3 regions of the Agrobacterium sp. 16-2014-1-2a genome follow, and region 2 is predicted to be linked to each of the others. Evidence: predicted binding sites of a transcription regulator. Region 2 holds the regulator's gene; each other region holds the start of a gene.
The links. Region 2 encodes PhoB, which activates phosphate uptake and scavenging genes when phosphate is short. Its sites were predicted from a motif close to TGTCATNNANCTGTCAT; they were not measured.
Positions count from the first base shown of each region.

Region 1: a site for PhoB is predicted at 2,200-2,216, ahead of ACQZ45_RS11000 (BtaA family protein). Genes of this name have one in related genera too.
Region 3: a site for PhoB is predicted at 1,611-1,627, ahead of ACQZ45_RS03410 (bifunctional 2',3'-cyclic-nucleotide 2'-phosphodiesterase/3'-nucleotidase). Genes of this name have one in related genera too.

Region 1 is NZ_JBNWBX010000002.1:453,025-456,298, forward strand. It holds gene ACQZ45_RS10995 (class I SAM-dependent methyltransferase) at 193-909, opposite strand; gene ACQZ45_RS11000 (BtaA family protein) at 906-2,156, opposite strand; gene ACQZ45_RS11005 (lytic transglycosylase domain-containing protein) at 2,450-3,274, opposite strand, start outside.
Region 2 is NZ_JBNWBX010000001.1:1,420,394-1,423,667, reverse strand. It holds gene pstB (phosphate ABC transporter ATP-binding protein PstB) at 1-98, shown strand, start outside; gene phoU (phosphate signaling complex protein PhoU) at 197-922, shown strand; gene phoB (phosphate regulon transcriptional regulator PhoB) at 954-1,637, shown strand; gene ACQZ45_RS07110 (GcrA family cell cycle regulator) at 1,939-2,472, opposite strand; gene ACQZ45_RS07105 (aspartate aminotransferase family protein) at 2,903-3,274, shown strand, end outside.
Region 3 is NZ_JBNWBX010000001.1:665,464-668,737, forward strand. It holds gene ACQZ45_RS03395 (DUF4344 domain-containing metallopeptidase) at 1-427, opposite strand, end outside; gene ACQZ45_RS03400 (DUF1203 domain-containing protein) at 590-1,057, shown strand; gene ACQZ45_RS03405 (PilZ domain-containing protein) at 1,156-1,491, shown strand; gene ACQZ45_RS03410 (bifunctional 2',3'-cyclic-nucleotide 2'-phosphodiesterase/3'-nucleotidase) at 1,706-3,274, shown strand, end outside.

The sequences.
Region 1 (3,274 bases), on a different contig from region 2:
ACATGGTAAACAAGCCGTTATGGCAAGAGGCAGTGGCCTTTTTTCGGCTCGCAAGTCGCTGGATTCCAAGAGATTTGCGGTCTTTCAGGCGAGCGAAATGCCTGAGCACCTCACTGGCGTATACTTGTAGGACCGTCGGCTGGCAGCGTCTCGCCCGCATTTGCAGAGGCGAGGCGCCGTAACCCTTGAAGATCAGGCGTCTGTCAGAATGCGGCTGACTTTTGGCTGCACTTCGGCGACCGGAAGCGTGATGACGGCCCGCCAGGCGTAACCCCGGGCAATCTCCTCGAATTCGAGATTACCGTCAAAACGGCCTGCCATGTTGGCCAGAACGTAACGGAGATTGGCGCGGGGCGCGACGTGGAAGCGGGTGAGCCATGCCTGCAAAAGTGCGCGGAACCACTTGGGCAATTGTTCCTGCTGGCCGAAATCGACGATGTGCAGCGAGCCGCCGGGCTTGAGAGCTGTCAGCGCCTGTTCGATCGCCTTTTCCCAGTCCGGTATCATCGAAAGCGCATAGGGGATCATGACTCGGTCGAAACCGTCCGGCTGACCGAATTCTGCGGCGCGGAAAGCGGTGGCGTCGGCCACGCGCAGAACGGGGCGTTCCGTCTTTCCGGTAAAATTCTCGGATGCGGTCAGCAGCATTTCGGCGGAGATATCGAGACCGAACAGTCTTGCTTCCGGAAACTTGCGGCTGGCCAGCAGCAGGTTGCGGCCGGTACCGCAGCCGACTTCAAGCAGCGTGCCACCCTTGGGCACGTCGAGGCCGGAAATGGTCCTGTCGCGGCCCAGAAGGTAATATTTGCGGGTAATATCGTAGATATGCCGCTGGTGGCGATACATGCGGTCCATCAGGCTCGCATGAGCCTCATCCGCAAGGCCGACATTCTCGCCGATGGTTTTCATGCCAGAGCCCTCTGATAGATATGGAAGCCGCCATAGATGGCCGAACGGTCCATGGCGTTGAGCTCATTGGAGCGTTCCACGAGATAGATCCACTGGTTGCGGATATCGGACGAGAGACGGCCTTCGATCACGCTCTTTTCGGCAGCGGTGCGGAAGATGACGCGGGCGCCGGGAGCGGCGGTGCGGCTGATCTGCGACCACAATTCGTTGAGCTGCACGTCCGTCATCCAGTCCTGCGCATCGAGCAGAATGTAGCGATCGACGCCGTTTGCCGGTTTTTTGGAAAGCAGCTCGGTATAGGTGGCGTGGTGCACGGCAACGCGGGCAGTGTTGTCGCGGATCGTCTCGTAATATTCCCGCTTGAGATAAGCGGGCAGGGCACCCTCATGCGGCTCGGGATAACGGCGCGCGAAGGCCTGCCAGGCGAAATAATTGTCGCTGAGCGGAAAGTTGCAGGCAAGCTTTTCAAGTCGCTCCTTGAGGACGGAGGCGACCGTGCCGTCGCTGGAAAGGCTTGCCAGCTCGTCATATTGGCGGGGCGGAATGCCAAGGCCGAACAGCGAACTTTTTCGCTTCGTGAGCCAGCGCACCACCGGCTTGTCGAACAGCGGTGCTACCTTGCTGTCGAAGAACCGACGCTGTTCATCCAGCGTGCGGCTATTGGCCATTTCGGTCAGCTTGACGCCGTGCAGGCGCGCCATAAGGTGGCCGGCGCCGATGAAACGGCCGAGCAGACCGGTGCGGTATATGTTCCTGTCGAATACCGAGATGCGGCGACGGCCGGACAGGGTGCGTTTCGACCAGTAGGCCTTGGTCGTGTCGTCGAGATGGTCGGCGATGAATCGGTCGTAGCCGTGACTATTGCTGCGCGTATTGGCGCGGCCGAACTGGCGAACCACATCCTGATGGGCCGGGAGATGGCGGAAGGCGGCAAGCTTCAGTTTGTTGAGGGCGATGTGATGCGGGTTAAGATCCACCACATCGATGCTGGCAGGGTTGCGGGAGAGGTAGGCCAGCATGTTGCAGCCACCCGAGCCGATGGTGACGATGCGGTGGCCTTCAGCAAGCTCCATCGCTTCCATATCGATTTCCGGGTCTTCCCAGATTTGCGGATAAACCAGACCGGAAAAGAGAACCCCGAAGAACCGTTCGGAAAAACCGCTTTTCGAGAGCGCCTTGTGCTGGAGCAATGCGGACTTCAGTTTCGTATTCTTGCTGAAGCCGGTCTTGGGTGCCGCACTCGTCATATGTTCACCTCTCAATAGATTGAGAGGCGTCTACAGTCACGACGCTACAGTTTGATGACAGGGGTTGTGGGCCGACGTAACGAATCGAAAAGGCGGTGTGAAACCAACTCAGGTCTCAAGCTTAGATTTGGATGCGACGTCATCCTCGGGCTTGTACAGAGGATCCAACCACATATCGTAAAATCAAAAGCTTGCAGATCCCAGGGACAAGCCCGAGGAGACGAAAGTGACGTGCTCGACGTTTTTAAGAAAAGCTGCTTTGCTGCATTGCAGTCCCGGCGCTGCTCAAAGGCTTACTTTCGCAGAACGTGCAGCATGCCCTTGCGCTTGGCGTCGTAATAATAACCGCGTGCATAAAGCCTGACAGCATTGTCCCGGTTGTTGTCGGCAACAAGCCAGGCGCCGCTCAGATATTTGACGGCATATTTGAGGTTGGTTTCGGCGTCGAACAGGCCAGAGGCGGGGCCATCAAAGCCCATGGAGCGGGCCGTGGCGTGCTTGATCTGCATCAGGCCGAAGTGGCCGCCATTATAGGCGCCGGGATTGTATCTGCTTTCACGCTGCACCACGCGATGCACCAGATCTTCAGGCACATTATACATGACAGCGTATTTCGAAATAAGCCCGCTCAGCTTTTCACGTCCGGCCGGCGCGGATTTGTACGGCGCCGTCATCGTTTCGTTCTGCCGGATAGCGGCAAGGGCGGCGTTGGTCGGACCGGCCGCATAGGCCAGAACCGTGCTGTCCGGCTTCGGCAGGGGAATGACTTTCCGTTCCGCGGTCAGTTCGGTACCGATCGACGGCGTTCCGGGCGGCGGCGGTGCGGGCGGGAAGCTGCCCTTGACGGCAACCACCTGCGGCAGGTCGGCGGCAGAGTTGTGGGCCGCCGGTTTCGCGGCGGCACTTGCGGTTTCGATCGCTGCGGCTGCCGGCGTTGCGGCGTGCGGTGCAAGAGCCGCAGCCGTCGTCGGCGCGGCTGTCGTTACTGTTGCCTGCGCGACCTCTGTCTGTTGTTGCTGCGGCTGCATCTGGGTTGGGCTTGCCACTGCCGCTGCAATTTCGGCTGCCGGCGGCAGCGCCACGCGGCCACCCTTGACGGCGGCGACGGTTGGAAGCGA
Region 2 (3,274 bases):
ATCTTGGTCATCTTGTCGAAGAAAACGAAACCGACAAGATGTTCACCAATCCGGACGACCAGCGCACGCAGGACTACATCATGGGCCGCTTCGGCTGATCCCCGGCCGGTGCTTTATCGTAACCGTACAAGACTGGTGCCTCTGCCGTGCCCCGCTGTTGGGCACGCGCATGCAGGCCAAGCCGGAGGAATAGACCATGACACAGACAACGACCCATTCGCATATCCTGTCTGCCTATGACGACGAACTGAAGTTTCTGACGCGCCGCATCGCCGAAATGGGCGGTCTTGCCGAGCAGATGTGCGGTGACGCCGTGCGCGCACTCGTCAATTCCGATGCTGCGCTCGCGCAGAAAGTCATTTCGGACGATACCATTCTCGACCACGCTGAGCGCGAAATCGGCGACAAGGCGATCGTAACCATCGCCAAGCGTCAGCCGATGGCGGCAGACCTTCGCGAGATCATCGGCACCCTGCGTATCGCCGCCGATCTCGAACGCGTCGGCGATCTTGGCAAGAACACGGCCAAGCGCGTTATCGCTGTCGCCGGCACCGGCGTTCCGCGCAAGCTCGCCCGCGGCATCGAGCATCTGTCCGACCTGGCGCTGGTGCAGCTCAAGGAAGTCCTCGACGTCTATTCCACGCGTTCCGCCGAAAAGGCCAATGCGATCCGTGAACGCGACGAGGAAATCGATGCCATGTACACGTCGCTCTTCCGGGAGCTTCTGACCTACATGATGGAAGACCCGCGCAACATCACCACCTGCACGCATCTTCTGTTCTGCGCCAAGAACATCGAGCGTATCGGCGATCATGCGACCAATATCGCAGAGACGATCTATTACATGACCACCGGCAGCCAGCCGGAGGGCGAGCGTCCGAAGGACGACAGTTCCAACACGCTTGGTTCGGTGACCGAGTAACAGACAAGCAGAAGCTTGCGGAGTTCAGCATATGGTGCCCAAGATTGCAGTTGTGGAAGACGAGGAAGCGTTGAGCGTCCTGCTTCGTTACAATCTCGAGGCTGAGGGATACGACGTCGACACGATACCCCGTGGCGATGAGGCGGAAATCAGGCTGCAGGAGCGCATTCCGGATCTTCTCATCCTGGACTGGATGTTGCCCGGTGTCTCCGGTATCGAACTATGCCGGCGCTTGAGAATGCGGCCGGAAACAGAACGCCTGCCCATCATCATGCTGACGGCGCGTGGCGAAGAGAGCGAACGGGTTCGCGGTCTCGCTACCGGCGCTGACGATTATGTCGTCAAGCCGTTCTCGACGCCGGAACTCATGGCCCGGGTCAAGGCCATGTTGCGCCGGGCCCGTCCCGAGGTTCTGTCGTCGGTGCTCAAATGCGGCGATATCGAACTGGATCGCGAGACCCATCGCGTTCACCGCAAAAGCCGCGAAGTGCGCCTCGGCCCGACGGAATTCCGCTTGCTGGAATTCCTGATGACGTCGCCGGGTCGGGTGTTTTCCCGCTCGCAATTGCTGGATGGCGTCTGGGGTCATGATATCTATGTCGACGAGCGCACTGTCGATGTGCACGTCGGACGTCTGCGCAAGGCCCTGAATTTCTCGCACATGCAGGATGTCATCCGCACGGTGCGTGGCGCGGGATATTCTATGGAAGCCTGAGCGACGCGGAACCAGGTGGTTTCGCTGGCGAAGTAGTGCACCAAAAAATCAGGAAGCCCGAAATCTGAAACGGTTTCGGGCTTTTTCAATGTGAATATCCGCCAAACTCGATGCCATTGTCCGTTTTGACCGGAGAAGATCGGCTGCGCGTTGAAATCCGGATTGAAGGGTCACGCCCAATAGTAAGGGGAAAGGGTGTGGCCTGCCATCAAGTCGCCCCAGAAAGCGGCTTGATTTTTGTCATAAAAAAAACGGGCCCGAAGGCCCGTAATTTTTGAGTGCTGAATGCGTGCCGCAACACTCAAGCCTTGCGGCGCTCGCTCACCGGCTGGTAGGCGAGTTTCGCATGGAACTTGCAATAGGGCGAAGATTCCAGCGCCTCACAACCGCAGAAATGGAAGTCGTCCTTCAGCGGATCGCCAACCGGCCATTTGCAGGTGCGCTCGGTCAGTTCCGTCAGCGTCAGGCGACGGGAAATCGGCGTGACAACGTTCTTGGAAGGAACGTAATCGAGCACCTGCGCGGTCTCGATATCGATCTCCTCGTGCAGCGCCGTTGCCGCGTTCGAACGGGTGAGGATACGCGCCGGTGCCGCGTTGACGCGACCTGCGAAAGTCGTCGCGCGCGGGGCAGGGGCAGCTGTGCGCTTCGGCGCGGAGCGTGCCGAAGTCACTGGACCGCCAGCCTTGACGCGTCCCGGCAGATTGAGACGATGGACCTTGCCGATCACGGCATTACGGCTGACGCCGCCCAGCTGCGCTGCAATCTGGCTGGCGCTAAGGCCCTCGGACCACAATTTCTTGAGCTTTTCGACTCGTTCGTCTGTCCAGTTCATGCCGCTTCTCCGCTTGTCGCGTGTATTTTCGGCAGAATCCCTCTCCGTCTCGCGCGCATGCCGCAAGCGTGGTTTCCGCCTGATTTTCGGTGACTAGTTCCGCCGCAATGCAGTCTAGTAATTAGCGATTAACCTAGTGCCAGCCCGACTCCGTGGCAAGAGTCGCGGGAATCATCTGGAATCGATTTTCCGGTTTTCCCCAACTTGCTGGCGTATTGAGTCTGAAAGGCAACACCTTGGGGCTGGCCCGCCGCCGCATACTAGTGCTTGAGAAGCCCGGGAAACGCTGACTTTTGTTGACATCGGCAAACGAAGTGACAATAGTGCCCCTGCCGCCGCAAGGCGGCATTTTGATTTTCAGGCGAGGGATAACCCCGCAAGCCTATTGACAACAGTTTGACAGCGCATCTGCGCAAGGAGTGATACAGCCATGGCCGAAGCCGGCGCGCCATTGTTTGATACGTTTTCAAGAGCCCCCCTGCGCTTCGAGCGCGGTGAGGGTGTATGGCTGTTCACGGAAAGCGGCGAGCGATATCTGGATTTTGCGGCCGGTGTCGCTGTCAACTCGCTGGGCCACGCCCATCCTCACCTCGTTGATGCGATCAAGACGCAGGCCGAGAAGGTCTGGCACGTCTCGAACCTTTATGAAGTGCCGGGACAGGAAAAACTCGCCAGGCGCCTGACGGAAGCGACTTTCGCGGACAAGGTATTCTTCACAAATTCAGGCGCGGAAGCCCTGGAATGCGCCATCAAGACCGCCCGCCGCTATCACTATACCAAGGGCCATCCGGAGAAGTTCCGC
Region 3 (3,274 bases), 750 kb from region 2:
TGTCGCGGCCGACCATCAGGCAGGCCATGTTGCGATCGCGGCTCCTGTCGGGAACAAGCGCCGAAAACACCGGTGCGTCGTGCTGGGGCAAAGCCTCCGTTTCGCGCGCCAGATACCAGCTGTCGGTAGCATTGACGAGTGCGGTATCAAGCCATTCCTCGTTGGCCTGAAGGATGAGCGTGCCCGCCAGCTGATCGGCAGGTGCTTGCGCGCTGCCGGTCTCCGGCGCGCCGAAATCCGAGATCAGCATGCGTGCACCCTCGTGATAAAGCGAGAAGATCGCATTGCCGATGACGAAATTGACCGCCTGCTGGAGCTGATCGTCGGACAGGCCATCGAGACCGGAGGCGACCTGCGCCTGCGTGTCGATCGGAACCGTCAAAGAAACGAAAGCCAGCGGAACGGCGGCCAGAAAACGACGGAACATAAAATCAGACCTTCCGGGATCGAGGAGCGCCACTGATTCCCGATGCTAACGAGTCACGCAATGGGCTGGTTGCATCACCCGTCAAGAATCGGGTGGATAGAGGTCTGTTTCGGGATCATAGCTGCAAAGAAGCAACGCCGATCCCAACAGAAGGACCTCGCCATGACCGATCTCGTCTTTACAGCAATGCCGGCTAAGGAAGCTGAGGCTTTCCGGGCGGGAGCCGCCGACGCCTATGGCAACCCGCCGGAAAAGGCCGTTTCTCCAGGCGGCATGCCGTGCCGCCATTGCCTTTCCCAGATTAATGAAGGCGAAGGAATGCTGATCCTCGCCTACCGGCCCTTCCCTTCGCTCCAGCCCTATGCGGAAACGGGGCCAGTCTTTCTTCACGCTGAGGCCTGTGAGCACTATCCGCAGACGGATGCCCTTCCCCCGATGCTCAACAGCCCCGATTATATCGTTCGCGGTTATGGCACTGACGACCGCATCGTCTACGGCACCGGCGCGGTGACGGCGACGGACGAAATCCTTTCACGCGTAGCACATCTTCTGGAGCGGGCAGACGTCGCTTATGTGCATGTGCGCTCCGCCCGCAACAATTGCTACCAGTGCCGTATCGACACAGCATAATCGCGCGATTACTTGCAATTTTAAGCAAACGGCTAAACGGCTCTCAAACTTTCTACGTCATGATGCAAGCATCGGAAACAATTGATTTGAGTAGCGAAATGACAAACAACCTCAATATGGCGACCCGCACTGCGACCCGTAGCAAGACCCGGATCTACGCGACCGTGCACTATTTCAGCCAGTCGACCCGAGGCCGCGTGGTGGACCTGTCCGCCACCGGCATGGCGCTCGAACTGGACGGACCTTTCGCTGCCGCCAAGGGAAGCCGGGTGAAGGTGCAGAGTGAAGATCTGGGTTTCATCGAGGGTGTCGTGCAATGGCAGCACATGAACCGGCTCGGCCTGCAACTCAAACTTTCCACCAACACGCTGGCACAGCTGTCGTCTTATTTCCGCTTCTTCCACGAAGAAGTAAAACCGACTCTCGCCCGCTAAGCAGACGTTTCCGACAAGGGGAATGCGCAGGCCGGACAAAGCGCATTCCCGAAGCGCACCATGCGCGCGCGGCCACCTTGTGACAAAAAATTTATCAAACGGTTGAAAACTGGCCCGTCCGTCACGGGCTTGTCATTTTGATGATGGACTCCTCGGGGATTGCTTCTACCTTGTCGTTTTCCTGACAGAGCAAGCTTCATACGAAGGAGTTCCCATGTCGTCGCTTCTCGCTCTCCACCCCATCACTCGCCGTTCGCTTCTGGGTGGCATCGCCGCCTCTTCGGCTCTGGTGCTGTTGCATCCCTTCGCCGCGCGCGCCGCAGCCAACCAGGCGCATCTGCGCATCATGGAAACGACTGACATCCACGTTCACGTCTTTCCCTATGATTATTACGCCGACAAACCGAACGACACGATGGGTCTGGCGCGCACCGCTTCGATCATCGGCGCCATCCGTGCCGAGGCCGGAAACTCGATGCTGGTGGATAATGGCGACTTCCTGCAGGGCAATCCGCTCGGCGATTACATCGCCTATGAGCGCGGCATGAAGGCCGGCGACAAGCATCCCGTCATCAACGCCATGAATGTCCTTGGCTATGATTGTGGCACGCTTGGCAACCACGAATTCAATTACGGCCTCGACTATATGTCCAATACGCTGGCGGGCGCCGGTTTCCCTTATGTCTGCGCCAACCTCACCAAGGGTCAGCTGGCTTCCGATCCCAAGCAGGATGAGCTGTTCTTCAAGCCTTACGTCATCCTTGAGAAACAGATCCGCGATGGTGCAGGCGTAACCAGCCCGGTCAAGGTCGGTATCATCGGTTTCGTGCCGCCGCAGATCATGATGTGGGATTCCAAGAATCTGGAGGGCAAGGCCCAGACGCGCGATATCGTCGAGGCGGCTAAAGCCTGGGTTCCGGTCATGAAGGAAGAAGGTGCCGATATCGTCATCGCGCTTTCCCATTCCGGCATCGATGGCAAGGGCCAGACCGATCGCATGGAAAACGCCTCGCTTTATCTGGCGGGCGTGGAAGGCATTGACGCCATCTTCACTGGTCACCAGCATCTGGTCTTCCCCGGTCCGAAGACATGGGACGGCATCGAGGGTGCGGATGCGGTCAAGGGTACGCTGATGGGCAAGCCGGCCGTGATGGCCGGTTTCTGGGGCTCGCATATGGGCCTCATTGACCTTCTGCTCGAAAAGGACGGCAAAAGCTGGAAGATCGTCGATTTCACCTCCGAGGCCCGGCCGATCTACCACCGCGACGACAATCGCAAGGTCGTTGCAGATGTCACGGACAAACCGGAGGTCATAGCAGCCGCCAAGGCAGATCACGAAGCGGCGCTCGCCTATGTGCGTCGCCCGGTCGGCAAGACGTCGGCGCCACTCTATTCCTACTTCGCGCTGGTGGCCGACGACCCGTCCGTGCAGATCGTCTCCAATGCCCAGACGTGGTACATCAAGGACATGCTGAAGGAAGGGCAATATAAGGATCTGCCCGTGCTTTCGGCAGCAGCGCCCTTCAAGTCTGGCGGTCGCGGTGGTGCGGATTATTACACCGATGTCCCTGCCGGTGACATCGCCATCAAGAACGTCGCCGATCTCTACCTCTACCCCAACACGGTGCAGGCGGTGCTGATCAACGGTGCGCAGGTGAAGAACTGGCTGGAAATGTCCGCCGGCATGTTCAACACGGTCGAGGCCGGCGCAAAGGATGCGCCGCTCCTAAACGCGGATTTCCCGTCCTATAATTTCGACGTCATCGACGGTGTCACCTACCAG